4 regions of the Paenibacillus sp. p3-SID1389 genome follow, and region 4 is predicted to be linked to each of the others. Evidence: riboswitches for the same ligand, from Rfam matches in the RefSeq annotation. Region 4 holds a riboswitch; each other region holds the start of a gene.
The links. A riboswitch is a leader RNA that binds a small molecule or an ion and turns the genes downstream of it on or off. The one in region 4 is predicted to bind cyclic di-AMP.
Positions count from the first base shown of each region.

Region 1: another riboswitch for cyclic di-AMP. It lies ahead of M3G15_RS03555 (APC family permease); the one in region 4 lies ahead of M3G15_RS12910 (C40 family peptidase).
Region 2: another riboswitch for cyclic di-AMP. It lies ahead of M3G15_RS01165 (KamA family radical SAM protein); the one in region 4 lies ahead of M3G15_RS12910 (C40 family peptidase).
Region 3: another riboswitch for cyclic di-AMP. It lies ahead of M3G15_RS07530 (TrkH family potassium uptake protein); the one in region 4 lies ahead of M3G15_RS12910 (C40 family peptidase).

Region 1 is NZ_JALXVO010000005.1:39,589-46,980, forward strand. Features, by position in the region: gene M3G15_RS03545 (BglG family transcription antiterminator) at 1-1,555, shown strand, start outside; gene M3G15_RS03550 (fructose-specific PTS transporter subunit EIIC) at 1,674-3,641, shown strand; gene M3G15_RS03555 (APC family permease) at 3,690-5,507, opposite strand; cyclic di-AMP (ydaO/yuaA leader) riboswitch at 5,665-5,845, opposite strand; gene M3G15_RS03560 (threonine aldolase family protein) at 6,085-7,200, opposite strand.
Region 2 is NZ_JALXVO010000002.1:49,033-56,424, forward strand. Features, by position in the region: gene M3G15_RS01150 (MDR family MFS transporter) at 1-488, opposite strand, end outside; gene M3G15_RS01155 (M24 family metallopeptidase) at 691-1,776, shown strand; gene M3G15_RS01160 (methyl-accepting chemotaxis protein) at 2,035-3,726, shown strand; gene M3G15_RS01165 (KamA family radical SAM protein) at 3,791-4,960, opposite strand; cyclic di-AMP (ydaO/yuaA leader) riboswitch at 5,122-5,264, opposite strand; gene M3G15_RS01170 (cobyric acid synthase) at 5,288-6,943, opposite strand; gene cobS (adenosylcobinamide-GDP ribazoletransferase) at 7,263-7,392, opposite strand, start outside.
Region 3 is NZ_JALXVO010000013.1:4,830-12,221, reverse strand. Features, by position in the region: gene uvrC (excinuclease ABC subunit UvrC) at 1-521, shown strand, start outside; gene M3G15_RS07535 (CPBP family intramembrane glutamic endopeptidase) at 481-2,193, opposite strand; cyclic di-AMP (ydaO/yuaA leader) riboswitch at 2,543-2,705, shown strand; gene M3G15_RS07530 (TrkH family potassium uptake protein) at 2,772-4,115, shown strand; gene M3G15_RS07525 (potassium channel family protein) at 4,133-4,795, shown strand; gene M3G15_RS07520 (ArsB/NhaD family transporter) at 4,838-6,118, shown strand; gene M3G15_RS07515 (LysR family transcriptional regulator) at 6,218-7,129, opposite strand.
Region 4 is NZ_JALXVO010000028.1:28,841-36,232, forward strand. Features, by position in the region: gene M3G15_RS12895 (YwhD family protein) at 1-446, opposite strand, end outside; gene M3G15_RS12900 (M1 family metallopeptidase) at 638-2,638, shown strand; gene M3G15_RS12905 (hypothetical protein) at 2,673-3,503, shown strand; cyclic di-AMP (ydaO/yuaA leader) riboswitch at 3,725-3,861, shown strand; gene M3G15_RS12910 (C40 family peptidase) at 3,866-4,357, shown strand; gene M3G15_RS12915 (C40 family peptidase) at 4,996-5,487, shown strand; gene M3G15_RS12920 (GNAT family N-acetyltransferase) at 5,760-6,257, shown strand; gene M3G15_RS12925 (c-type cytochrome) at 6,422-6,781, shown strand; gene M3G15_RS12930 (4a-hydroxytetrahydrobiopterin dehydratase) at 6,868-7,167, opposite strand; gene M3G15_RS12935 (hypothetical protein) at 7,338-7,392, opposite strand, start outside.

The DNA of each region.
Region 1 (7,392 bases), on a different contig from region 4:
TTTGCGGGATTGGCTCGCGAAATGGGACCTGATCGTCGTTTCCAAGCAAAAGGTCGGCGTCTTGATCGAAGGGAAAGAACGGGATAAGCGCGCGGCGTTGTCCAAGCTGTCCCAACTCACCGGCGAAGCAGGCCAAGCCTTCATCAAGGATCGATTTGCTCCCCATGAGCTCGATATCGTCACTCGGGAGCTCAAGCAGCTCGAGCTTGATGCGCAGCTTGCTTTTACGGATGAAGCGTTCGACAATCTGCTGATTCATACGCTGCTGATGATTCGACGAACGAAACTGAAACAGCCGATTACCTTCTCCGAGCAAGAGAAGGTCTTTGTCCGCGGGAAGCCGGAGTTCCGCTGGACGGGAGCCTTCATCCGGAAGCTGGAGCGCTTCTTCGCCGTGCGCTTCCCGGAGGATGAAGTAGCTTATCTGACCGCTCATATTCTGGGCGGGAAGATCCGATCCCGGGCGCGGATCGAAACGGCGGAGCCCGGAGCAGATCCATCCGCGGAAACGGCGGAGGCCCGCGGTTTAGCAGAGACGCTCGTCCGGAAGATGTCCGCTTTGACCTGGGTGGATTTTGGCCAAGACGAGGCTTTGATGGAAGGGCTGCGCATTCATTTATATTCAACGTTGAACCGGTTAAGCTACGGGCTCACCGTATCGAACCCGATGCTGCAGGATATCAAGAGAATGTATCCCTACATGTTTGATATGGTGATTTATGCGACGAGAGAGTTAAGTGAAGGGTACCCCTTCACCATTCCTGAAGAGGAGGTCGCTTATTTGACGCTGCATTTTCAGGCCGCTGTGGAACGGCTGAGCCAGCCGGCTGAGGGAAGGAAGCGAATCGTGACTGTCTGCCATATGGGGGTGGGCATGTCGCAGATCTTGCGCAGCAAGCTGGAGCGGAAGTTCCCCGAACTGCATGTATTGGATTCCGTTCGGAAAGCCGATCTCCCCGGGTATTTGGCTCACCATTCGGTTGACTTTATCATCTCCACAATTCCTTTGGAGAATGTGAACGTCCCCTATATCACGGTATCCCCGCTGCTGGAGACTGGCGAAACGCAGAAGATCGCCGACTTCATCGGCAAGTTGGACCAAGAATCCGGTCACGCCGAACACGCTGGCTCGATTCTGGGCATGTACACGCAGCCTTCGCTCATCTTCCCGCGCCTGACCATCGGCCATCGATTCGAGCTGATCGAGCTGTTAGGGAACGAGCTCGCCAAGCAGGGGTTCGTTGAGCCGGATTACGCGCATCAGGCTTTGCTGCGGGAACGGCTCTCGTCCACGACCATCGGCGGCGGCATCGCAATCCCCCATGGCGATCCGAAGCTGATTCGCACCTCGCGGATCGCTGTTGCCACCCTGGAAGAGCCGTTGGAATGGCAGGAAGAGAAGGTGTCCGTCGTATTTATGCTGGCGCTTGCCCCGCAGGAGCAAGAGATGACGAAAAAACTGTTCCAGCGCCTGTCCTTGCTAAGCGAACAGCCTTCAACCGTTGAGCGGCTCGTGCAGGCACGGACTCCCGAGGAGCTGCTCAATTGCTTATAGGGAAAAAAATCAGTTTTTCCGCAACTTCCGGTAATATAAAGTTCTTTTCCGTCGTTCCTTTTGCGATAAGATGAGTCATGTAAACGATTTCGATCTTTGATTACAGGAGGAAACATCCATGAAACTACTGGCGATTACCTCATGTCCCAACGGGATTGCCCATACGTACATGGCGGCGGAAAATCTGCAAAAAGCCGCCGACAAGCTAGGTATTGCCATGAAGGTCGAGACCCAAGGCTCGATCGGAGTGGAAAACGAATTCACGGAGGAAGATATCCGCCAAGCGGACGGCATCATCATCGCGGCCGACAAAACGGTAGACAAACGCCGGTTCGTCGGCAAGAAGCTGCTCGTTGTTGGTGTGCAGGAAGGCATACGGAACCCCGAGGCGCTGATCCAACAGATGATTCGCGGAGAAGTGCCGGTATACCAAGGACAGGATAACAATGAAGGTACGCCGGCCAAACAGACCGGCGCCAAGCAGCAAAACGCCTTTTATCGCCACCTGATGAGCGGTGTCTCGTATATGATTCCGTTTATCGTCGTGGGCGGTCTCTTGATCGCCATCGCTCTCTCGATCGGCGGCGTACCTACGCCGGGCGGCCTGCAAATTCCAGAAGACTCGTTCTGGAAAACCATCGAGAAGCTGGGATCTGCGTCCTTTACGTTTATGGTACCGGTGCTAGCCGGGTTCATCGCGTTTAGTATCGCCGACCGGCCGGGTCTCGCTCCCGGGATCATCGGCGGTTACATCGCCGCCAATGGCAGCTTCTACGGAAGTGAAGCCGGTGCCGGCTTCATCGGCGGGATCATCGCCGGTTTCCTGGCGGGTTACGTTGCACTTTGGATCAAGAAGTGGAAGGTGCCGAAAGCGATCAATCCAATCATGCCAATCATCATCATCCCGGTTCTCTCTTCGCTGATCGTAGGTCTCGCCTTCATTTACCTGCTTGGCGGCCCGATCGCCCAAGTGTTTGAATGGCTGACCAACTGGCTTGCCAGCATGCAAGGAGCCAGCTCGATTCTGCTGGCCTTGATTCTGGGCGCCATGATCTCCTTCGACATGGGCGGTCCGGTTAACAAGGTAGCGTTCATGTTCGGCTCCGCGATGATCGCGGAGGGGAACTATCAAATCATGGGTCCGATCGCCGTTGCGATCTGTATTCCGCCGATCGGTCTGGGCCTGGCAACGTTCTTGTTCAAACGCAAGTTCCATAATGCCGAACGGGAATCCGGCAAAGCCGCCTTTACGATGGGCTTGTTCGGGATCACCGAAGGTGCGATTCCGTTCGCATCGCAAGACCCACTGCGCGTTATTCCCAGCATCATGGTCGGCTCGATGACAGGTTCCGTCATCGCCATGCTGGGCGGCGTCGGCGACCGCGTAGCTCACGGCGGTCCAATCGTTGCCGTACTTGGCGCCGTTGACAATGTCCTCATGTTCTTCGTGGCCGTCATCGCGGGTTCCATCGTTACGGCCTTAATGATCAAATTGCTGAAGAAAGAACAGGTCGAGCCTCAGCTCGCCGAAGCGAGCGCTGCGGACGAGGCGGCTCCAGCCATGGAAACGCCACGTGCGGAGAACGTCCGCCCGGTAAGCGTGCCGGCTGCCGAAGCTCAAAGCACAGTTCGCAAGCTGACGGATATCATCAGTTTGGATCTGATTGAGCCTTCCCTGTCCGCGTCAACACGGGACGGGATCATCGACGAAATGATTGCAAAGCTGAACGCTGAAGGTGTGCTGACCTCCTCTGCTGAGTTCAAGCAGGCGATTCTGAAGCGCGAGCAAGAAAGCTCTACCGGCATCGGCATGAACGTCGCCGTACCGCACGGGAAGTCGGTGGCGGTGCTGAAGCCAAGAGTCGTATTCGGGATCAAGCCGGAAGGCGTGGATTGGAGCAGCGCGGACGGAACGCCCGCTAAGTTGATCTTTATGATCGCTGTCCCTGCCGAAAACAAAGGCAATGAGCATTTAAAAATTCTGCAAATGCTGTCCCGCAAGCTGATGGATGACGCATTCCGCGAACAGCTGCTGCAGGTGAAAACCAAACAGGAAGCTTATCAGCTGCTGGATCAAATTCAATAATTAAACTAAGGTCCCCCGAGCCGTTGCGACGGCTTCGGGGGAATTTGCTTATTTTTGCAAATGATAAGGTACAGTCGCAATGACGATATCTTTCTTGTTAAACAAATAAGCTCTAAGCAACAAGCTCGACTGATTATGCAAAATATTCTGCCACCAGTGCCGAGGAATAAACTGAGGAATCAGGACGGTAATGTGATCGGTCTCCGCCGTTTTCCATTCCACGGTATCAATGAACTTCATCAGCGGCCGGATAATGCTGCGGAAGCTGGAGCGCAGCGTAATGAGCCGAACCCCCGGATTCCATTCCTCCCACTTCTTCTCCATCCGTTCGATGTCCTCATCATCAAATCCGACATACACCGCAACAACGTTATCCGTCAGCGATTTGGCGTAGCTTAACGAGTTCATCACGACACGGGTAACGCCCGCCACCGGCACGACGATCGTGCTGCCCTTTATGCAAGGTTTGTCTTTATCGATGTCAATCCGAAGCTGGTCGGCGATATTGATATAATGTCGATGGATCTGGTAGAAAATAAACATCACGAGCGGCAAGAAGATAAATACGAACCAGACATGTGAAAACTTCGTGATAATGAAGATGAGCGTAATGCCCAGCGTCGTCAGCATGCCAATCGTGTTAATCGTAAGCCGGAACACCCAACCTTGCGGCTTGCGCTTGATCCAGCGCACCATCATCCCCAGTTGGGACAAGGTGAACGGAATAAATACCCCAACGGCATAGAGCGGAATCAGGCTTTCCGTGTCGCCGTGGAATCCAAGAACCAGCAGCGCCGAGGCTACGCCCAGGAAGATAATTCCGTTTGAAAAGCCAAGCCGGTCACCGCGCACCATAAACGCATGCGGCATGTATTTATCTTTGGCGAGCATAAACGCCAGCAGCGGGAAGGCCGAATAAGCCGTATTGGCTGCCAGAAACAGGATTAACGCTGTAATGCCCTGGATCAAGTAGTACAAGATCCCGCGCCCAAAGGTCGATTCAGCGATTTGAGATATTACGGTGGCCTTCGGATCCGGAGCAATTCCGTACCAATAGGCCAGCGCACTAATACCGATAAACATGGTGCAGAGAATGACACCCATCATCACCAGCGTGGTTGCGGCATTCCGCTCCGCCGGCGGCTTGAAGTTCGGAATGGCGTTGGACACCGCCTCAACCCCGGTTAAGGCCGAGCACCCCGAACTGAACGCCTTGAGCAGCAGGAACAAGCTGACGTTGGATACGGCCGTCCCGAACTCCGGTGCGCTGGTATGAATCCCGCCAGTCCAATACTTGTAGAGTCCCGACACAATCAGGACGAAGATGGAGGCCACAAATAGATATACCGGCACCGCCAGCATTGAAGCCGATTCCGTGACCCCACGCAGGTTCATGATGGTCAGTATAGTAATCATCAGGAGGGCGATCAGCACCCGCTGATCATGCAGCATAGGGAATGCGGATGTTATGGCATCTGTACCGGCTGACGAACTTACAGCTACCGTCAGTATATAATCAATAAGCAGCGAGCCGCCGGCCAGCAGTCCGGTTGACCGCCCCAGGTTATCCATCGCCACGATATAGGCCCCGCCCCCGGTCGGATAGGAGAAAATCGTCTGGCGGTACGACAGAATCAGAATCAACAGAAGCCCAAGTACCGCAAACGAGATCGGGATCGAATACCAGAGCGCGGAAAATCCCGCCGCCATCAGGACGATCAAAATCTGCTCCGTACCGTATGCCACGGAGGACAACGCGTCCGACGACAATACGGCCAATGCCTTAAGTTTGCTTAGCTTTTCTCCTTCAATTTCGGTACTTTTCATCGGTCTGCCGATCAGTACCCGCTTCAGTTTGCTTACCATGATGAAATCCTCTTTTCATTCTCAAAATAGCCTTCAATCCTGATCCGCTCGTAGTCCTTTAGGCTTCCCATTCCTGCAGCGAACAACACAAAAAGGCCGCAGGAAAGTTGGACCTTCCCGCAGCCGCTTTAAAAAGTTCAAGCAGATCACTGCGACAATTCCCTCTTTCGGACGCTTACGGAGTTAGCTGACGGATTCGGGCACGAAAGCAGCCCTACGCAGTTTGGCCAAGTTGGCCAAATCAAGCGATTCACCCCGGAAACCCGCCCTTTTGGACGCGTTTCATTGGTTCCCCCGTTTCTTTCTGAAATAAAGAAAGAACTCAGCGATCAGGTATTTTCGCCATATCAAATTGCTACGGATGAATCATACTCCCCGCCTCAAGAAGTGTAAAGATGAGGAAAAGGCGAATGGGTCGGAAAATGGGATCGACCTTGTTCGAGGAAGCGCATACATCATCCTCTTGCATTCATTTTTGAGGGCAGGCTTGAATTATCGAAGCATACATGCAAAAAACACCGTAAGGAGCGACATCCAGTCGCTTCCTACGGTGTTCTGATCTCAAACCGATACAGGTTTAAAACGAGAGTCCTCTCAACTTCTTATCCAGCAGCTCGAACGCCAGCTGCAGCCGATCTTCCGGCACCTCGCTATAGCGATCTCCGATACTGATTTCAAAGGTACTTCCCCCATCTGCCTTCTCTTTGACGAAAGAGGTTAAGCCAACCCCGGTTTCCCGATATACCTCAATCAGCACGGGCTCCAATCGATCCTTGGGAACGTCCGAATGAACATGGAACATGTTCGACACCGGGATCGCCGGGACGGTCTTCATCCGATGACATTGATTAAACAGACTGGAGATCTCCTGCGCTTGCCGATAATACATCCCCATCTTTCCTATGCGCTGCTCATAGTAGTAATCCGCACTCAGAAAATAAGGATACAAGCTGATGAGATCCCCGCCATGGCGTCTTTTCCACACCTTAGATTCCTTCGTCAGCTCCGGATCCCCTGCCAATATGGCTCCGGCGATTCCGCCGATGCCTTTGTAGAACGAGATATAGACGCTGTCGAACAGGGCGCAAACCTCTGCGGCGGTTTTTTCGTAGTAAGGCAACACTTCGAACAGTCGGGCTCCGTCCAGATGCAGCTTAATGCCCCGCTCCTGGCAGTAGGCGGAAATGGCTTCAAGCTCCGCGAACGGCGGCAGCTGACCGCCGATTTCGCGCTGCGGCAGCTCCAGCAGCAGGCACGAGACATCCTCCGGCAGTTGCCGAACGTCCTCCATCTCAATCAGCCGATCCTTATCCGCCAGGAGAATCGGCTCCAGCCCGTGCAGTTCCTTTAATCCGTCTTCCTCATGAATTTCCAAATGGCATAAAGGATGATAGGCCACACGTTTCGATCCTTTGCGGTCGCACCAAATCCGTAAAGCAATTTGCTGCGCCATCGTGCCGCTCGGAAAAAATACAGCCGACTCCTTGCCGAGCACCGCAGCCATTTTCCTTTCGAAGGCTTCCAGCGCTTGTCCTGTACCGTACATGTCGCTGTCTACCCCGCCGCTGATCTCGGCAAAAGCCTGCTTCAGCACCTCTACATTCCGTTTTCCGTGGCCCACCACTTGATAAACCGTCCGGTCAAAGGCCGCCTTCAGTGTCCGCCTATCCAGTACCCCATCATTTCCATACATGCTCCTCACCGCTCCTCTCCCACGCTGTCTGTCTAATTTCAGTATGATCATGCTTATTATAGCGCCATTTGAAGCAGGAATCGATGATTTGGATGGATTGGGCGGTATAGGTCTTGAAAGCCTCCTTACAGAATTATCCCTTTCGTTCAGAAGGAAGGAAGAAAAAGGACGTCTGTAAAAATCAGACGCCCT
Region 2 (7,392 bases), on a different contig from region 4:
CTTAGCGAGTCGGTGATAAACGCGCCCAACAATGGGCCAAAAATACTCGACGTGCCAAACACGGCACCCATGAGTCCGGTCATTTTCCCCCGCTGCTCCACTGGGAAGATATCGTAAATGATCGTAAACGCAATCGGCATCAGCGCTCCCCCGCCGATCCCCTGGATCGCGCGGAAAATACTCAGCTGCACGATGCTTCCGGCGATCCCGCACAACACAGAGCCAAGCAGGAACATGGCGATGCCAAATAAGAAGAAGCGTTTCCGGCCATACATATCCGACAGCTTGCCGAAAATCGGCGTCCCCGCCATCACCGTCACCATATAGGCCGAAGTCACCCAAACGAACTGCTCCATTCCGCCGAGATCGGCAACAATCGTCCCCATGGCCGTCGTCACGATCGTGTTGTCCATCGCCGACATCAGAATCCCCAGCATTAATCCGAACAAGATGAGCCGGGTAGAATTTTTCGTTGCAGTAGCCAACATCTTCTCTCCTTTGTTTCATATTCAAATTTGAATAATCTAACTTCTTCCTATTTTATTGAAAATATTTAAAAAGTAAACCTTTTACCTAAAAAAGCAATCCGTCCCGCCCTGGCCCGCCCGGCGCAACGATCCTAACTATCGTTCCTCCCCGCATTGGCCTATAATAGAACAAGAGACTGAACGAAAGGAAGTTTTTTGCAAAATGAATGATAAATGGACTGCATTAGAACGCAAAATGCGTGAATCCGGCGTCAACACGCTGCTGATCACTGATCCGAAGCATGTGTATTACCTTACCGGCTTTCTGAGCAATCCGCATGAACGCTTCCTCGGCGCCGTCCTTCAGGCGGGAAGCGAGCCTTTTCTGGTCGTCCCTGCGCTGGATGAAGAGGCAGCCCGCAAAGCCGCGGACTTAACGGAGATCATCACCCATAGCGATACGGACGACCCTTACGCCCTCTTGAAGCAACGCCTCGCGGGCTCGCTGGGTACGCTGGGCTTTGAGAAGGAGCAGGTCTCCGTGGCCAACTTCGAGCGAATGCAGGAGAAGCTCTCGTTCTCCGAATCTGTAGATGTTGGATCTTGGCTTCGGGACATGCGGGTGCGGAAAAGCCCAGAAGAAGTCAGCAAGATCAAGCACGCCGTACATCTGATCGAACAGGTGCTTAGCGAATCGCTGAAAAAAGCAACGGAAGGCGTAAGCGAAAACGAGCTTGTTGCGGAAGTCGAGTACCAAATCCGCAAGCTCGGCGCAGACGGGCCTTCCTTCGATTCCATGGTGCTGTCCGGCGAGAAAACTGCCCTGCCGCATGGCGTCCCCGGCGACCGACAAATCCGGCGCGGCGATCTGCTGATGTTTGACATCGGCGTTTATGCGAATGGCTACGCCTCCGACATCACGCGTACCTTCGCGGTTGGCGAGCTGACCGAGGAACTCGTCCGGATTTATGAAACGGTGCTGGCAGCCAATGAAGCTGCGATTGCCGCCATCCGGCCGGGCGTCACCTTCGCCTCCATTGACCGCGCCGCCCGCGAAGTAATCGAAGCTGCCGGCTATGGACCTTATTTTATCCATCGCCTTGGCCATGGGCTGGGGATCGACGTGCACGAGTTCCCTTCGGTTCATGGGGAGAACGAATTTCTCCTCGCAGAAGGCCACGTCTTTACGGTTGAACCTGGCATTTATGTGCCAGGCATCGGAGGAGTTCGTATCGAAGATGATGTGCTAGTCACAGCAACCGGCGTTGAAGTGCTCACATCTTATCCGAAACAATTAACTTATATCTAACATGTAATATAATATTCATACTCGAAGAGCCCTGGCGATCTCCAAAAAATGATTCGCAGGGCTCTCTTTTTAGCTTTTTCCGATAGATTTAGACGTTTTTTTTGAAACTTTTTACGAAAACCAAAAAATGTAGGAATTTTTCGTTTTCAAAGGACCTTTTTTCCTATAAAATGATATTTATGAACCGCTGGTTAAAAAGAAAAGAGAGACAGCCAGGCGTATACTTCACATTTTTTAAGGGGAACGGAGAGGATTTTCGTGTTCAAGGTCATTAATCGCTCCATCAGCCGCAGATTGATGAGTACCTATGCGGTGATTATTGTCGTATCCTCACTTTTATTTAGCGTCAGCTTTTATAACATCTCTATGGGGATCATTGAGCAAAATGTGCTGCCACAGTTCGATAAAGTGCTGCAAACTAGTACTCAAGACATCTTCAAAAGGTTAGATACGACCCAATCCCTGCAATTGCTCAGCGGTAAAGATAACTCCCGTTTTGCGGTGGAATCGTATTTGACGAAGAGCACTAAGGACTACAACTTGAGCACTGCTTATTTACTACATATTCAAGATGACGGCGCTACAGTTCTGGCGACGAATGAGAACTCGGAGATGACCCCCGGCGACAAGCTGGAGCTTCAGCCGGCCATGACCGCTGCGGCCAATGGCGGGGTACAAATCAGTGAGTTGTATACCGACAAATTCGGCTCGCACAAAACAGCTTTCATCGCGATTCCCGGCAGCAAAGCGATGCTCGCCGTGGGCCTTGACGCTACCTTCATCGATAAGAAGAAAGACCAAATTTTATACATCTGTATCGGCATCACCTTGCTTGTCATTGTGGCGGGCATGGCGGCAGCTTACTTTGTTAGTACGCGAATCACGAAGCCGATCCGAAAGCTCGTGACGGTCACGGAACAAATGGCTGGCGGGGACTTCCGCCATACCATCGAAGTGAAAGGAAATGACGAAATCGCCCAATTAGCCGGGAGCTTCCAAACGATGACTCATCAGCTCAAAGACATGTTCGCTGCCGTGATGCAAACGTCCCGGGCGGTCGTCGACGGCTCAGAGAACTTGTCCCGTTCGGTTACGACGTTTGAGGATCTGATCGCCCGTTCCAATGTAGCGACGAAGGAAATCGAAGCCGGCAGCATGACGATTGCGTCCGCAGCAGCCGAAAACGCCCGTGCGATGGAAGAAATTTCGCAAGGTGTACAGCACATTGCCGCTTCGTCTGCCGAAGTCACCGAACAGATTGGACAAGCTGCGGATGAAGCCGGTGCCGGGAATACTTTGGCACAAACGGCGGTTACGCAGATGCAGCATGTAGAAGATGCGGCTAATCGGACGCTGGGGCATATCCGCACGCTGAATGATCGCTCGGAGTCAATTTCAAACGTTGTCGTAACCATTACGGAAATTACGAAGCAAATTAATATTCTGGCACTGAATGCGGCGATCGAAGCGGCACGGGCCGGCGAGCACGGCAAAGGGTTTGCTGTCGTCGCCGAAGAAGTCCGTAAGCTGGCTGAGCAGTCCCGCCAGGCGATGGAGGAAATCGGTGAGAACCTGCTCAGTATTCGAGAAGAATCGGAAAACTCCGTCAACGCTATGCAACGGGCCAGCGAGGAAATCGTCTCCGGAACAGAACGGGTGAAGCAAGCTGGTCAGGCGTTTGAACAATTAACTAAGCTGATTCAGAACGTGAACTTGACGATTCAATCGGTCTCGGCATCCACCCAAGAGGTATCCGCCGGTACCGAGGAAGTGACCGCATCGGTGGAGGAATCCGCCAATATTACCGCCAAGTCGCTCGCTAACATGGAGCAAATCAGCAGCTATTCGCAGCAACAACTGAGCGAAATGGAAAATCACGCGCGTACGGTTCGTTCGCTGCATGAGCAGGCGTTGGCGCTGCAGGAGTCGATCGCAAAATTCCGGATCTGACTCTAAAAACAAAACGTACCCTTCACGCTCTCCTGATCAGGGAAGCGGAAGGGTACGTTTTGTTTTATCCCGTAATGGACACTGCGCTTGCAGCGTCTTCCGTTGGCTGATCCGACTGCGTATCCAACTTCGATTCCGGCTTCTTCCAGTACGCTTCACTGCCTGGCAGATCGTCGAACCAGGTAGCATCATCCGGGCAAGGCAAAATCATAAATTTGCCGTATTCACCGTCCCGGGACTGATGATATTTGAGATAAGCCTGCCCGTTTTCAATGGCCAGGATTTCGATTTTTCCCGAAGAATGGCTCATTGAAAGCCGCACGCGTTTGCCAAGCCCCGATGTACGGGCTTTCGCTTCCTCCACCAGTTGATATGCTCGTTTCAGCGGGATCACGAAATCAGCATTTCCAGCAACGGGACGATTGATAAAGAAATAGTACGGAGTGACGCCGGCCCACGATAAGCGGTCCAGCAATTCGCCAAGCACGGCCGCATCATCATTGATGCCTTTGAGAATCGGCGTTTGATTAACCACGATAGCCCCAGCGTCGTGTAACGCCTGGAACCCTCTTTTGGCTTCAGGGGTAATTTCGCGCGGATGATTGATATGCGCCATGACATAAATCCGTTGGTCTACAGTGGAGAACTCCCTAATCAGATCCAGCAATTCCGGATCTTCATAAATACGCATAGGATTAAAAACAGGAATTTTGGAGCCGAGTCGGATGATTTTTACATGCTCAATGGCTCTTAGCCGTTCGAGAATCGAACGCAGTTTCTTTGTAGCCAAAATCAAGCTGTCACCGCCGGTTAACAGGACGTTGTTGATCTCAGGATGCTGGGCGATATACTCGATGCCAGGCGTGACATCCGCCATCGCTTCCTTCACATCGTTGCGAAACAACCGTTTACGGAAGCAATACCGGCAATAGGAGCCGCAAACCTCGGACACGATCAGCAGCGCGGTCGTGCGGTATTTATGCTGGCAGCCAGGCACCACATAGTTCGCCGCTTCGTCGGAAGCGTCCCAACGCCCGTATTCCTTCAGCTCTCCCGTATTGGGGATCACCAACTTGCGGATCGGGTCCTCTGGATCATTCCAGTCGATCAAATTCAAATAGTAGTCATTCACCCGAAAAACGAATTTGTCCGTAATCGGTTTCAACTCCTGCCGCTCCTGCTCGGACAACTGGCTCACCTTGGCAATATCGGTGATGTACTTCGGACTAGCCATAAATCCTCTCCTCCTTTAATAGTGCGATGCGTAAAGAAGAAGCTCGAAACTTGCAGTGAATGCGAGTACTCCGCCGAATGCTCGGGTCAAAGGTCTTGCAGAACGCAAAAAGACCCCGCTTCAAAGAACAGGGTCATTAATTGATGACTGAAATAATATTAAAATGACCCATCCACTGCAAACGAGGTTAGCTGACGGGCTCGGGAAAGATGGTTCCCTACGTTAATCCTACAACGATTCGCCCCAAAAGATTGGTTCCCCCGCTTTTCGACTTTACCCATCGAAAATTAAGCGTACTTTTATCCTACCCTAACATCACCCGATTTGTCAAAGCTTACCTTGGATCCCGGCGATGTCGTAAATGAGATCCATGCGCAAATGCCTGCGAACCTGCTCCGCTAACCGATCGAAGGCTTCCTCCTTCCGCGAGGAAGAAACAAAGGTGACGCTCAAAGGTTCGAGCCCTTTGCTCGTACGCAGTCCGTCCAGCCAAGCACGTCGCCAGGCATCATTATGGAACACTCCGTGCAGATACGTCCCAAACACCCTGCCATCGGCGCGGGCTGCGCCTTCCGGATGTGTTTGCGTCTCAGCCTGTTCTAACTCCGGGGCTGTCCCTGACCCTTGTACTGGCTCCTCATTGACCCGAAGCATAAATAAGGGACGAGTGTCCCGCAGCTGCTGGGTCGAGCCGGCATGAATCTCATAGCCTGAGATCGGCAGCCGGCGGTTCTTAGAGTGCAGCGATATCGGCTGGTCCTCGCACGTATAGCCGTGCACCCGTACCGTTTTTTTGCCTGGGAGGAAGGTTGTTGCCAAGTGGAGCAGGCCCAATCCTAACGCAGACCTCGGTTCATTGGACTCCACGCCTTCGGGGTCATGCAGTTGTTCTCCCAGCATTTGATATCCGCCGCAGATTCCGACCAGCTGGGTGCGCGTCTCCTCTTCAATCAGGCTGCAAATAGCCTCCGCCAGCCCTTGCCTACGCAAAAATTCCAGATCGCTGATCGTATCCTTGGTCCCCGGTAAAATCACCGCATCGGGATGCCCAAGCTCCGACAGCTTGCTTACATAACGTAGCGACACGTCCGGTTCGGCGGCCAACGGATCAAAATCGGTGAAGTTGGAAATATGCGGGTAACGGATGACTGCGATGTCCAGTTCCTTACTTGGCGCTTGCTCTGGATGGGCAGGATAGGTATCCAGGACAACGGAATCCTCTGCTTCGATATCCAGATCAGGCAGAAAGGGGAGCACTCCTAGTACGGGGATTCCGGTCCGCTGCTCCAGCCAATCCAGCCCGGGCTGCAATAGAGACAAATCGCCGCGGAACTTGTTGATAATGAACCCTTTTACGCGGGCGCGTTCGTGTGGCTCAAGCAGCTCCAGGGTACCAACGAGAAAAGCAAAAACGCCGCCGCGGTCAATATCCCCCACCAAGATCACGGGAGCATCCGCCCATTCAGCCAAGTTCATGTTGACGATATCCCGTTGCTTCAGGTTGATTTCCGCCGGGCTCCCAGCCCCCTCGATCACCACAATGCCATGCTTGTCGCGGAGCCGGCTGAGCGCTTCCATCACCAGCGGCTTGGCTTTAGGCAAAAATTCCTCACGATAATCAGATGCGCTTAAGTGGCGGTAAGGACGCCCATGAACAACGATCTGCGAATGCATGTCCCCAGTTGGCTTGATCAGTACCGGATTCATGTCGGTGGTGGCGGCAATGCCGCAAGCCTCCGCCTGAATGCCTTGGGCCCGTCCAATCTCTTGGCCGTCCGCTGTAACATACGAGTTCAAAGCCATATTTTGCGACTTAAACGGAGCTGGTCTAAGCCCATCCTGCGCAAAAATACGGCACAGCGCCGTCACGATCACGCTCTTGCCCACGTCAGACGCCGTCCCTTGAACCATGAGTACAGCACCTGATGCTGATGCGCTTTTTTCCTGATCCTGATCCAGAAGCTTCTTATGATTTTCGCCCATCGCGTTCCCCTCCTTTCCAAACCGTGCAGCAGTGTAGTATCTTGCCAGGGCCTTTTACACCATTATCCCCTTCGATCAGGTGGTGGTGATGACGCTCGACCTTTCCACCATTATCCCTTTCATTCAGCATACGGTGATAATGCACGATTTTGATTCTCCGCTACTTAACAGTCGACCTGTTTCTCTTAGGATTCTCGATTAATCTGTCCAGCTCTAACCTTCTTCTTTTCTCCTTGGTTCTGATTCAAGGGGATAATGATGCAAAAGCGCTCGCCGTAGAAGGTCCCCTCCCCCAAGAGCACCTCCGCTCCGCGAGTTATCAATGGGCAAAAATCAGCACTGCAAGCAGCAACAGGACAGCTTCCAACCCTTCGCCCAGCGCCCCGTAGGTATCGCCGGTCAAACCGCCGAGCTTGGCATTGATTCGTCGAGCGGCCCAAGTTCCCGCC
Region 3 (7,392 bases), on a different contig from region 4:
ACGAGACGATGCGCGAGGTCATCCGCCGTCGCTATGAGCGGGTGCTGAAGGAGAATTTACCGCGGCCTGACCTAATCGTGGTCGACGGAGGCAAGGGGCAGATCTCTGCGGCTACCGATGTGCTGGAGAACGAGCTGGGCCTACACATCCCGGTATGCGGCCTCGTGAAGGACGCCAAGCATAAAACCGCACAGCTGATGGCGTTTGATCCGCCGGAGCCGGTTTATCTGCCGCGCGACAGCCAGGAGTTCTACCTGCTGCAGCGGATTCAGGACGAGGTGCACCGCTTCGCCATTTCGTTCCATCGCGAACAGCGGGCCAAGTCGATGGTCGCCTCACGGCTGGACTCGATCCCCGGCATCGGGGAGAAACGCCGGAAGGCGCTGCTTAAGCACTTTGGATCGCTGAAAAAAATTAAAGAGGCCTCCGTCGAAGACTTTCGGCCTCTTTCTATCGGGGATAAATTAGCCCGTCAAATCCTTAATGCCCTTCGGGACGAAGATCCGCCAGAGGAGTCATAACATACGGCTCCTCTTTTTGTTGCGGCGTCGGGGTCTTCCGCTCCTTGCTTGGCGGGTTAAACAAGTAAATCACATACGCAACGATCGCCGGCAAGGCGATGTAGAACAACCCGGCGACGATGTTCAGCGCTCCGCCCATAAACATCAGGCTCAGCGACATCAGGATGCTGTCGAAGATGACGTGCGAGAAGACAACGGTCGCGAAGCCGTAGCGCAGGAACACGAAGCTGAACAGCAGTCCGATAAAGGTTAATTCGATCGGGCGCGAAATGACCGGATAAATCGGATACAACGTGTGGCCAAACGCCCAGATTAAGGTCGACAGCAGGCAGGCGATAAAGGTGCTGCGGAACATTTTCTTCAGCATTGGGATCCCGAACAAGCGATACACCGCTTCTTCTCCGATCCCTGCCACCCAAGCCAGCAGCGGAAACAATAGCGGGTACACCATGTTGTAAGGCGATTGCGTCGCATCGGTCGTGGACCAGGTATGAATCGTTTGCTCTAAAATGAAGAAAACAACGGATTGAACGCCTAACAGGATCAATGCCCAGGCATACCCGTCAGCCACGGAGGTCAGGATGGAACGGCCGTACCCTTCTTCCCGTGATCGCGCCCACAAGTTGATGCCGTTCTTCCGCCACAGTCCATCGCCGCCCACCAGCGAGAAGTACACGGAAGCGGCGAGGAACAACGTCACCAGACCTTGGAAGAAGAGGCCAAAGATGAGCACGCCGGATTCAAGACCGTCTTTTTGGAACACGGGGATCATGTTGATCGTTCCAATCGTGGATAGCACGAAGTAAGCCGAAGCCAGGAAAATACCCCGCTTAAACGAGGTATGGGCCCGCGTCAGCGCGCTGTAGACGATCGCCAGAATCGCCAGCACGAACGTCAACAGGGCGTATCCGGCATAGGTGAGCCAGCTGGCGATTTTCGTCTGTCCGGCGACGTAGTCCTGATGAGCCTGCGGTACGGTAAAATAGCTCTCCAACGAGGAAACCTTGCCGTATTCGAAGCTGAGCTTGATTTCCGCTTGCGATTCGCCTAACGTGTAGCCATTGATATGGTAGAGGAGGCCCACATCCCCTTCACCGGAGGCCAGCTCCAGATCGCTTGGTTTAAATCCAAAGGCGTTCAGGTAAGGCTGTGCCAGCTCTTCTTTCTCCGCTAACGTTAAATCCCCCTCCCATGCCTTCATGGAATCGGTGGTTTCCGATCCTACATCAAGCATCATCTGCTTGGTGGCGTTGCTGGAGGAACTGATCTCCTCGAAGCCGACGACTTGACCGGTGGTCATATGGACATCCACGGTCACGGCGCTTAACGATTCGGTGGGGTCCGTGTAACGGACGCGAAATACGTCATATGGAAATTGCTTGTCATACGTTTTTAAGTATGGGGCGAGCAGATCGGCTTTGGTTAAGTAACCAAACAGATCGGAACGCGTTTCGTATGTAATCAATGCTTTATCCTTCGTGGGATTCGGCAGGTCGATCCCAAGTACGGATTGGACAAATTCACTTGCATGGGCAGCTGCTTCCGGTTTGCTGATCACCTCATTTGCTTGCTGCAGCTGCAAGGACTCCGAATCGGTGGTCGGAAACAGTTGAACGGCGACGAACACAATGAATCCTAGGGCGGCCAGCAGCCACAGATTTTTGGTCTTCATCCTGCGGCGGCCATTTGACGTCAAAGGGGAACTCACTCGCAAAACTCCTTTGTTATTAAGTTGAATGAAATCGGGAACACGTACTCTTCTTATATTATGAGGTATGTTTTTCCCTCAAGTACGTCAAAGTAAAGATAACACAGCTATCCCCCCTGCGCCAGACGGAGGGCAAAATTGACGAGAAACGGCAAAAACTTCGGCAAGTCTACGCATCATTTAGATTGGGGGCGAACTTAATCTGCACAATCCCTGATTTCGTCCTTTTCTGGTCTTTTTCTTGAAAATAGAGCTTTGTGGCGGGACGGAATAAGGGATATAATCCATTTGACGAAAAATGATTGAAAACAATTGAAAAGATTGGCCGAATTTCGCAATGAAAACGGGGGAACCGTATATTTTGGGGTGAATTTCACGGAGCTTCAACTCCCAGCAAGGGGATATGTTCCGCGAATAGGGCAACTGGGCATGTCCGAATCCGTCAGCTAACCTCGTAGGCTTGTGCATCAGGAACCAAACACCGAAAGGCATTGGATTTCCAGTGCTTTTTTCTTTTGTTCTTTTTTCAGGAAGACGATGAGGTGAACGCGTTGAATACGAAGAAAATAAACCTTTCTCCGCCGCAGGTATTAGTGATTGGGTTTGCGATCATTATTTTGCTGGGTGCGCTACTGCTCATGCTGCCGATTTCCAGTACGACCGGGGTAACACTCCCGTTCGTCGACGCACTGTTCACGGCTACTTCAGCAACCTGTGTTACGGGGTTGGTCGTGGTTGATACCGGGACCTATTTTTCAACCTTTGGACAAGTCGTGATCGTCCTGCTGATCCAGATTGGGGGGCTTGGGTTTATGACCATGGCCACTTTGTTCTCCCTTGTCCTGAAACGAAAAATATCGCTAAAAGACCGTCTCATCCTCCAAGAAGCGATGAACCAAAACTCTGTGGAAGGAATCGTACGGTTAATCCGCAAAGTTCTGTTATATTCGCTCGTTATTGAATCCAGTGCGGCGCTGATGTTTGCGATTCGCTGGTCATTCGATATGCCGATTGGTAGGGCGCTGTATTTCGGAGTTTGGCACGCGGTCTCGATGTTCAATAATGCAGGGTTTGACCTGTTTGGTGAATATCAAAGCTTCACGAAGTACGTTGCTGATCCGATCGTGAACTTCGTTGCAATGTTTCTGATCGTCTCGGGCGGGATCGGATTTATCGTACTGTCCGACGTATTCGAGTTTCGGAAGCGGCGGAAGCTGTCGTTGCATTCGAAGGTGGTATTGTCGATGACGTCGGTGCTGATCGTGATCGGGGCGTTAGTCATTTTCATCTTTGAGTTCACGAACTCGCGTACGCTTGCTCAGCTCAGTTGGAGCGGCAAGATCTGGGGTTCGTTTTTCCAATCGGTGACGCCGCGTACGGCGGGAGCCAACACGCTGGATATTGGGTCATTACGGCAGGCAACGCAATTCTTCATGATCATCCTGATGTTTATCGGGGCCTCCCCAGGCTCTACGGGGGGCGGAATTAAGACGACCACATTTACGATTCTGGTCGGCTCGGTTGGTTCGATGATTCGCGGAAGGACTGACCTAGTCCTGTTCAGGTACCGGATGGCCGGGGAACGGGTCTTTAAGGCGCTTACGATCACGATGCTTGCCTTATTCCTGGTCTTAGCAGTGGCAATGGTATTGTCTACCACGGAGGACGCGAGCTTTTTATCGATTTTGTTTGAAACCACTTCGGCTTTCGGCACGGTCGGACTTACGATGGGGTTGACGGGGAAACTAACGGTTATCGGTAAAATTATCATCAGCTTCACCATGTTCGCCGGTCGGCTCGGGCCGCTGACGCTTGCTTATGCGCTCGGTCCGAAGAAAGGAAAAGAGCTGTACCGCCATCCAGAAGGCAAAATCATTATTGGATAAGGGGAAAACGGGCAAAAATGAAAAAGCAGCAGTTTGTGATCATCGGCTTGGGGCGCTTCGGCTCGAGTCTGGCCTTGGAATTGATGGAGTTAGGATATGAGGTTCTGGGCATCGACCGGAATGAAGAGATCGTGGAAGAACTTAGCGATCGGCTCACGCATACGGTTGTCGCCGATGCTACAGAAGAAGAGGTGCTGAAGTCGCTGGGGGTTCGTAATTTCGATTGCGGGATCGTAGCGATTGGCACCGACATTCAAATGAGCATCCTGGCAGCTATTCTCCTCAAAGATCTTGGCATTAAAACGGTAGTTGCCAAAGCGATCTCGCTTCTGCACGGCCGAGCTCTGGAGAAGCTGGGGGTGGATCGGGTGATTTATCCAGAACGCGACATGGGGGTTCGTGTGGCCCATCAGCTGGTTACTCCAAATTTGCTGGATTATATTGAACTGTCGAAGGAATACAGCATCGTAGAAATGAAAGTTCCCACTTGCTTGAACCATAAAAGCATAGGTGACCTCAATATGCGGGCACGCTTTGGCTGCAGCATCGTGGCGATTCACCGCAATGGCGGTATTTTGGTTGCTCCCACTGCGATGGATCAGTTAAATGAAGGCGACATTATGGTTATTATAGGAGCAAAGAAAAATATCGAGCAATTTGAATCAATCATCAATCCTTAATAAGATGGTAAGATGGCTTACTAGCATGGAACGGAGAGAAGTATGGAACAACAGGCCATTTGGGCTTTAATCATTTTTTTGCTGACCTACGCACTCATTATATCTGAGAAAATTCACCGAACGGTGCTGGCTATGGCTGGTGCGGCGTTCATGATAATCTTTGGCATCCTTGATCAGGAGAGCGCAGTGCATCATATTGATTTTAATACGCTGGGACTCTTGATCGGGATGATGATCATCGTGAATACGACAGCCAAGACCGGTTTATTCACGTACATCGGCATATGGACGGCCAAGCTGGCCAAAGGCAATCCGATCACTCTGCTGTGGTTGCTGGCGCTGATCACCGCGATAGGTTCGGCATTCCTGGATAACGTAACGACCATTATTTTGATGGTCCCGGTGGCATTTAGCATTACGCGGAGGTTGAGGGTTCAGGCGTTCCCTTACCTCTTTTCTATGATTCTTGCCACGAATATCGGCGGGACGGCGACTTTAATCGGAGACCCTCCCAACATTATGATTGGCAGCGCCGTGAAGGAACTGACCTTCGTAGCCTTCATGCAAAATTTGACGCCAGTCGTGTTGATCATTTTGGCAGTGATTCTGCCGCTTGTGATCGTGATCTTCCGCAAAGAGTTGAAAAAGGCTTATGCTCATCAACAGAGCTTGATGGAGATCAGTCTGGAGGGCTTGATTACGGAGAAAAAGCTGCTCACCCAATGCCTGATCGCCTTGGGGTTGACCTTGTTGGGCTTTTTCCTTCATCAATACATACATCTGGAAACGGCTACTATTGCGCTGGCTGGCGCCTTCTTGCTGCTGCTCATGACCGGCGAGCACGTGATGGAACAAGCCTTCCGTTCGGTGGAATGGCCCACCATCTTCTTTTTCGTGGGTTTGTTCGTATTGGTCGGAGGGTTGGTTGAAACGGGAATCATTACGAGAGTGGCCGAAGAGGTGATGCGCCTGACTGGAGGCGATCCGCTAACCACCTCGATGCTGATCCTCTGGCTGAGTGCTTTGGCATCGGCGTTTATCGACAATATTCCGCTGGTGGCGACGATGATTCCGATGATCCAAGACATGGGCGGAATGGGGATTCAGCACCTGGAGCCGCTATGGTGGAGCCTATCGCTTGGCGCTTGTCTCGGTGGAAACGGAACATTAATCGGAGCCAGCGCCAATTTGATCGCTGCTGGGATGTCCGCCAAGGAAGGGGAACCGATCAGCTTCCTAAAATATTTGAAATACGGGCTGCCGCTGATGATCGTCACCATTTTGATCTCCAGCCTCTACGTTTATTTGCGATACTTCATTTAAAATAGACAAGCTGCCGCTAATCCAGGTTTTAGCCTGAAGGAGCGGCAGCTTTTTTGGTGTAACGAATAGCTGTTTAGGTTCGGGTGGATCATGGTGGCGTTAGAGCGGCAATTCTTTCACGAGGGTTTCGCGGATTTGCGTGATCCATTCCTTCGTTTCGCTCGTCAGCTCCGATTTGTCGCCATATACGAGACAGGTTTCGCGCCGTGTCTGGGCCAGTTCTGGAATCGGCACGGTCAGCAGGCCGTTATCCCGCAGCAGCGGCATACGCAGGTACGATTTGGGCAATAGCGCGGCTGCTTTACAGATCGGCAGCAGGCGGACGATCGCTTCAAACGAATCGATTTCCATGCGAATATCGGGCACGATGCTGTAGCGTCCAAACAGGTCGTCGATCAGCCGGCGATACCAAGTTCCCTTGGAAAATACGATCATCGGCCGACCGTTCAGATCGTCCATGATCAGACGGCGCTTCTGCCCGGCGGCGGCTAGCTCATGCCCTTTGGGAACGACCAACTCGAGGTGGTCTTTGAACAGCGGCAAGCATTTCAAGCCCGTCTCGTTCACCAGGGAGGCCACGACGCCGAAGTCCACTCTCTTCTCGCGGACATAAGAGACGATTTCATGGGTTTTGCCGGTAACGAGCTTCAATTCGATATCTGGAAACTTCTCCATTAATGAGGTCACGAGCGGCGGCAGGGTGGTTTGGATCGTCGTCAGGCTGGCGCCTAACGTGACGATACGGCGCTCCGCTGCCTTGATTCGGGACACGGTCTGCAGGAAGTTCTGGTGGCGTTGCCGCTGTTCCAGCGCATATTGGTAAGCTTCCTGCCCGACGCGGGTCAGCTCGAGTCTTTTCCCTTTGCGGTGAAACAGGGAGACCCCCCACTCCTCCTCCAACTTGGCGATTTTCCGCGAAAGGGCGGGCTGGGACAGGTTTAACAGCTTGGATGCTTTGTTCAAACTGGATTGCTCCACGACGGTGGTGAACACCAGCAACTCTTCCAGCATGGGTTACCTCCTTTTTCTGGGTGAAGGACAAGATTCGACAGGTTAGCTTATGCGAATTTGTTATAATGATTAATAAATATATTGCAATTCCATTATAAGATAAAAAGGAGTAACATGAAAAGTGACACAAGTTGTTCACAAGTAACTGGAGGTACAAAGGGGTTTTACCGACTGCGGTGTGGTATTTATCATATTCAACCTCCGCGCCCCCGTAAGGTCGAATCTTGAGTGAAATTGCGCAAGTTGAAACGGATGATGGAATG
Region 4 (7,392 bases):
AGCAGCTGCTTCAACCCGGCCTTCTGCTCTTTGCTCAACCCGTCCAAAATCACTCTGCGTTTTAACGCATAATCCATTTTGTTGACATGGTCAGCAAGAATTTTCCAGCCTCGGCGCGCTTCAGTATCAATCAACATCTCGCAAGCCGTCATTCCACCGTAGAACTGGCCTTCCGGCCCGCGGTCTACCGCAACCCAAACGATCCAGACCTGGCGGCCATTCGGAACGTCCTCACGGTTGGTCGAAAATTTGATGCCTTTCTCCACCTTGCTTTTGGCGTGCATGGCTCCGATGTCAATGTACACCTCATCGCCGTCGATGATGACCGGGGACATGCTGTTCAAATCGATGGAACCCGCGCCAAAGCCTTTATGTTTGCTCTTCTCATCATTACTGATAATGTTGAGGGCAAAAATCTTTTTACCCGATTTCGGTGTCTGATCCATAATTCCCTCCATATTCCTGCGTGCCTGCCGCCTCCGTTCCCATTAAACAAAAGCGGCTTATATAGTTATCCTTACATTTCAATCCAAGTTCAAAAAATGGCTTTTTAACTACCTCTCAATTTTAACTAATAATCTTCCAAATGCAAACATATACATGCTGTAGATGCTTGTCAACGGGAGGTATCCATTGTATGACCCGACGTACTATTGTCTACGGCATTTCCATCCTTGCCTTGTGCCTCACCCTCGGAGCCGCCTGGGTGACCCTGCGGGGAGGGGGGGATTCGCTGGCTTCGTTCGTACCGGCCAAGGCGGGGCCTAAAGCGGTCCAAAAAACCGGACAAACCCCTGCACCGCCGCAAACTGAAACCATTCAGCAACCGACCGCCGAAGTGCTCAGCAATCGGGTCGCCGAATACCACATCGACGTCACGCTGAACGAGCAGGAAGGTACGTTAACCGGCTCGGAGACGCTGACCTGGACCCATCCCGGCAAGAAAACGATCAACGAGGTGTACTTGCACTTATATCCTAACGCGTTTGCTTCCGAGGATACGACTTTTATGAAGGAATCGGGCGGAAAACTGCGGAACGACGTCATGCCCAAAGACGGCTGGGGATCCATGGAGATCACCGAGCTGAAAACGACCGACGGCATCTCCTTGCTGCATCGGATTCAGTACGTTCAGCCTGACGACGGCAATACGAAGGATAAAACTTTAGCCAAGGTGCGGCTGCCCGTGCCGGTCCAGGGCGGCGAAAGCCTGACGCTGCGGATGAAATTTACCGTCAAGCTGCCGAAGATTTTTGCCCGCATGGGCGTGGCCGACGATTTCGTCATGGCAGGGCAATGGTTTCCTAAGATTAGCGTGTACGAGCCGGTGGGTACCCGGGGGCGGACGTCCGAAGGCTGGAACCTCCATCAGTATCACGGGAACTCGGAATTTTACTCCGACTTTGGGATTTATAGCGTAAAGATCAACGTGCCCGAAACGTACACCGTGGCAGCCACCGGTTTTCAGACCAAAAAGGCGGTCTTGAAGGACGGACGGAAAACCTTGCAATTCTACGCCGACGACGTCCACGATTTCGCTTGGGCGGCTTCGCCGAACTTCATCTATGTAGAAGAGCCGTTCTCCTCTGCCGAAGTTCCCGGCGTGCGGATCAAGCTGTATCTCGATCCTGCACATAAGGATCTGAAGGAACGTTACTTCTATGCCGCCAAGGTAGCTCTGGCGAACTACAGTAAGTGGTATGGACGATACCCGTATTCCACGCTGTCCGTTGTGGTTCCACCGGCGAACGCAAACGGTGCGGGAGGTATGGAATATCCAACCTTGGTCACCGCGTTTGGAGCCGTCAGCGATTCCCCCGGATACGACGATCTGGAGCGCACGGTCATCCATGAAATCGCCCATCAGTTCTTCTACGGGATGATCGCCAACAATGAATTCGAGGAAGCTTGGCTGGATGAAGCTTTTGCCTCTTATGCAGAGGATAAGCTCATGGAGCAGGAGTTCGGAATCACCCCGAATTTGCCGATCCAGTCCGCCATGATTACCTCGCCGGCTTCCTTGACCCAGAACGCCTGGAAATACGGCTCCGGGGACGGTTATGCCAAGAATGCGTACTACCGAGGCAAGTTAATCCTGTTTGATATCGAGCGGCAGGTCGGCAGCAAGACGATGAAGCGGATTCTGAGCACGTACAGCCAGCAGTACCGGTTTAAGCACCCAACGACCGCCGACTTCCAACGGGTGGTTGAGCAAGTGACCAGCCGCAGCTGGAAAGAGTATTTTCAGCAATACGTCTATGACGGGAAAATGGCGGATTTTGCAGTGGAAAAAATTCAGATCACTCCGATCAGCCAAGAAGGCGGCCGGATTTACGAGTCGAACGTAGTCTTTACCCGCAAAGGGGCAACCCACCCGAAGGTTCCGCTGCTGTTTACCTTCACCGATGGTCACACCGTACGCAAGCAATGGAACGGGGAAGATACTCGCCTCGAGATCAAGATGCAATATAAAGCACCGCTGGCATGGGTTCAGATCGATCCGGATTACACCTTAACGGTGGAGAACCTTCACATCAACAACTATCTGAAAGCGGAAGTCCCTGAAACCACGCTGTCCCGCTCCAATATGAGCGTCACCAAGCTGCTTGAAGCGATCCTTGGGGGACTTCTGTGGTAAACCTAGGTCCATACTTCTATAAGGAGGGAAAGAAATGAGTTTCGTTCGTTTGGGGTGGACTGCCCTGAAAAGCCAATTTCCCTCGGTCATCATCTTGTTTCTGTACCAGCTGCTGTGGGGATTGTTCTTGTACCGGTTGGTCGATACCGCGGTAATGGCGCTGCTGCAACGATATCCTGACCCGCCGCCCACTGCGCTGTCGAAACTACTGTTCTTGCTTGAGGGACAAATGAATTTATGGAGCAATCCCGAGGTTCGGCTGTATTGCTGGCTGCTGGCAGGGATGGTCGTCCTGCGCATGATCTTGACTCCGTTGATCCAAGCCGGAATCTTCTACGGCTTCACACCGGCCGATCACCGCAGCCCGGGGTTCCCCCTGTTCCGAGGGATGAAGGAATTTGGCAAACCGGTGATTCTGTTTTACGCGATGGAGCTCGTGCTTACCTTGCTGCCCGCCTTCTGGATTGTACCGAGGCTGCTGTCGCTCTGGCCGGGACTCACCGGGATGGAAATCCCGATGGCAACCTGGCTCACCGGGCTTGGTCTGATTCTTGGCTGGTTCATCTACGGCTGGTTCATCCGGCAGTGCCTGTTATTTGTCCAGTTCGGCTACCTGTTTAAGGCCGGGGTTTGGAATTCCCTGCTGGTTTGCTTCCGAACCCTCTTGCAGGGCATCTCCATCTCGTTGATTCTCGGGGCTTTTGGCCTGATCCTCTTCCTTCTGTTCGGAACCGCATCTTGGGTTTGGACGGGGATGCTGGCCCTGATCCTGCAGCAGGCTTATCCCCTCTTCCGCTGCACGTTTAAGGTCTGGAAGATCGCCTCTCAATTTCATCTTTGGCAGTCAAAGGCACAAAAAAGTTAAAATTTTTTAACTCCTCAAAAACCCCGTAACAACAAGGCCTTCGCCGTTTGGCGAAGGCCTTCAGTCCTATTTCCCCTCTTAATCTTGTGAATTAGGCATTGCCAAAAGATACCTGACTTTGTTACAATAACAGCAACGCAATTTCAGTAACAGTTTTGTAATTATTTTTGTCATCTTTGGCAGGAGATTGGTGCCGGATGTCAAATAAGAAATGTCAGGTGTGAAAAACAAAGCCGAATTCCCTTCACCAGGGAAACGGGGGAACCACTTTGGGTGAATTGATCTCGCTTTAGAGGGATCATAGGGAACCTTCAACCGAATCCTTAAGCTAACCTCGTAGGCATTGGAAGGAGCATAACTTCTTGAAGAAGCGTTTGACGGTAGCAGCAGTAAGTTTTGCCATGCTTTTCACCATTGGAACTGGCAGCGTTTTCGCCGATTCCAAACTGGACAGCGTCATCGGCGGCGCGCTCGGAAGCAGCTATGTTGCGGGCGGAACCACAACCGACGGGTTCGACTGTTCTGGATTTACGATGTACGTCTTCTCGAAGATCGGCATCAAGCTGCCTCACCAATCCGCATCCCAATACAAAATGGGAACTGCGGTTGACAAGAGCGAATTGATCGAGGGCGATTTGGTCTTCTTTAATACTTCCGGTAAAGGCGTTTCTCATGTCGGCATCTACGTCGGCGACGGCAAATTTGCTCATGCCTCCTCCTCCAAAGGTGTAGTCATCAGCAAATTAAGCGAGAAGTATTACGTCGAGCGTTACGTTGGAGCGAAACGGATCATGAGCAACGACAAGTATGAAGATGTGACCGGTGAAATTGCTGAACACGATGATGTTCAATAAGAACTCGCTACGAAGCCCGTGGGGATGTTGATAACAACGTCTCTGCGGGTTTTTTCCTTGTCTTCCCTTCTCCCTAGCCCCAGTCCCTTAGGAACCATTACCCACGAATCGCCTCGCGAAAACAGGCCAATAGAAGCGTTTTTTTTCGACAAACTTGTCAACTCTGGACGCCTTTGGTAAAATGAACAACGTAAATGGTAACAACTTTGTAATTATTGTTGTAACTGTTTCTGTGCAAGATCTTGGGTGCAATCTACAATGAAACTGCCGAATTCCCACGCACCCGGGAAGCGGGGGACCCACCATAGGGTGAATTGATTTCGCTATAAAAGGTAACAGTCTCATCCTTCGTGATCCGAAGATAACTTTTTAACCTACCATTTCAATCAAGGTTAAAAAGTTAGGTTTGGAGCACCAAGAAGGTTGAATGAAGCTTAGGGACTGAGCAGCGCAGCGTAGCTGGAAGCTACGTGAGCAGCGGAAGGCCCGGCTGAGTTCAAGATTCGACGCCGAATCTCCATCCTGTGTTACTTCGTGATCCGAAGATGACTTTTTAACTTACCGCTATAGCAGATCATAGGGAACCTTCAACCGAATCCATAAGCTAACCTCGTAGGCCTTGGAAGGAGTAAGACATCTTGAGAAAGACTTTGACAGCAGCGGTAACGAGTTTAGCCCTCCTATTTACCTTGGGGGCAGGTAGCGCCTTTGCCGACTCCGCAAAAGCCGAGACAACGACGCTATCCAGTATCGTCGATTCCGTGTACGGGACGCCTTATAAATTCGGAGGCACCACGACAGCGGGATTTGATTGCTCCGGATTTACCCGGTACGTCTTCAGCAAGATGGGCATCAAGCTGGCGCGTGTGTCCGCCGCCCAGTATAAGCAAGGCACACCGGTACCCAAGAGCGAGCTTCAAGCTGGGGATCTCGTCTTCTTCAAGACGACGGGGACGGGCAAAGTATCCCATGTCGGTGTTTACATCGGCAACGGTGAATTCGCTCACGCGTCCTCATCCAAGGGCATCCGGATCGACAAGTTAAGCAATAGTTATTACCAGAACCGCTACGTTGGCGCGAAGCGAGTTCTCAGTAAATACGGTTATTCCGTCTACGCTGCGGAATCGTAATCCATTGATCTATCGGTTTCATCCTGTTCATCATCACTTACTCGCCGCAGGCCGGGTTCCTGTTAGAACCGCCTTGCGGTCTTTTTTTATCTGCACCCTTATCTATATAACGAAACAGCCCGGAAAAAGGTTGCCACAAAGCTAAAAATCCCGCGCAAATCTCACAATTTCCCGAAGGGGGGGCAAAAACCTTTACAAGCTGCGTAATTCCGGCTATTGTGAGGATAATGGAACAATTACGACGGACTTTCCTTTAACAAAGGAGGGGCAATATGGACCAATCGATGTCTCCGTTTCGTATCGTGCCGATGGAAGAAGCCCATGGCGCGGAAATTTGCACCTGGCGTTACGATTCTCCTTACGACATCTACAGCTGGCTGCCTTGGGAGCAAATGAAAGCGCTCGACGTGGAGTTTGGGAACCCGGCGATCCGCGCCGAACAGTATGTCTCCGTGTTGAATGCAAAGGGCGAGCTTGCCGGCTTCGCACAGTACTTCCCGATGGAAGGAGTCACCCGGCTTGGCATCGGCATGAAGCCCGAGCTATGCGGCCATGGGCTGGGCAAGCAGTTTGTGAGGACCATCGTGGAGGAAGCCCGGCGCCGTAAGCCGGAAAACCAGATTGACCTTGAAGTGCTGACCTGGAACACCCGGGCGATCCGGGCCTACCAGAAGGCTGGGTTTGTCATCACGGATCTGTACGAGAAGATGACGCCTGGCGGGGTGTCCAAACCGTTTTATTGCATGGTTCATAAGGGGCTGCCTGAATAAAGGCACGCCCCTTTTTATGTCCTGTTTTGATTAAGACTATGACTTATGGCACACAATTTAATGAAAACGGATCATTTTTGTTCCTAATTTGGACACAAAGACTATGATCAACCCGCGTGTTCCGTTATAATGGATAGGTAGCATACATAGGAGGGGCGATTGAAATGCAAAAGTGGATCATGAGCGGTTTGTTCGTCATCGCAGGCGCTTTAGCCCTAGTATTGATGTTCACCTTGCCAAGCCGGGAAGAGGCTGAGCAAGAAGCCAAGCCGCAAATGCCTGAAATCACCATGAACGCAGAACAAGCCGAAGCCATCGTCAAAGCAAATTGCATCTCCTGCCACGGTGATACATTGCAAGGCGGAGCGGGCCCAAATCTGCAGAAGATCGGCTCGGAATTGACGGCAGAACAACTGTATTCCATCATCACTAAAGGGAAGGGCGGCATGATGCCTTCTTTTAAGGATCGCTTAAAGGAAGAGGAAATTGCGAACGTCGCCATGTGGCTTGCGGAGAAAAAATAAAAGCACGAAAAAGCACGACCGCCGGGAATTTACGTTCCCGGCGGTCGTTTTGTTACCCCTATAGTTTCGATCATGCTCTGATTTGGTTAATCCCCTGACCGCATCTTTTCGTAGGCCTCGTTATATTGCTGCGCCTCCTTGATGTCGACGGCCGTAATGCCGCCTTCCTCCCAAGAGGTCAAACGGAGCGTTACCGTTTTATAGTCGATCGTGATAAAGGGATGGTGGTTAAATGCTTCCGAGATCGCTGCTACCTCATCAACAAATGCGATTCCCTTCATAAAGTTGGAAAACGTATATTTACGAAAAATCCATCGTCCTTCCTCTAGTTCCCATCCTTCCAGTTTTTCCAAATGCGCTTCTACTTCTTGCGGTGTAAACGGCATTATTCTTCCTCCCGTTCTCTTCAAGAACTCCTGTATATGTAAGTTTCCTCGTCACGCACCAGGATCTGAAGTTTGATTTGTCCTAGCTTCGTCTCCAACTATTGTATTCTCAAACCCCTGCCTTCATGCTTATCGCCATTGGACGGTACAGCGGCAGCAACAGTATCCGGTCATATCAAGGATACGGAGGTCAATTCGGAATCCCCAATCAGGATATTGATGCGA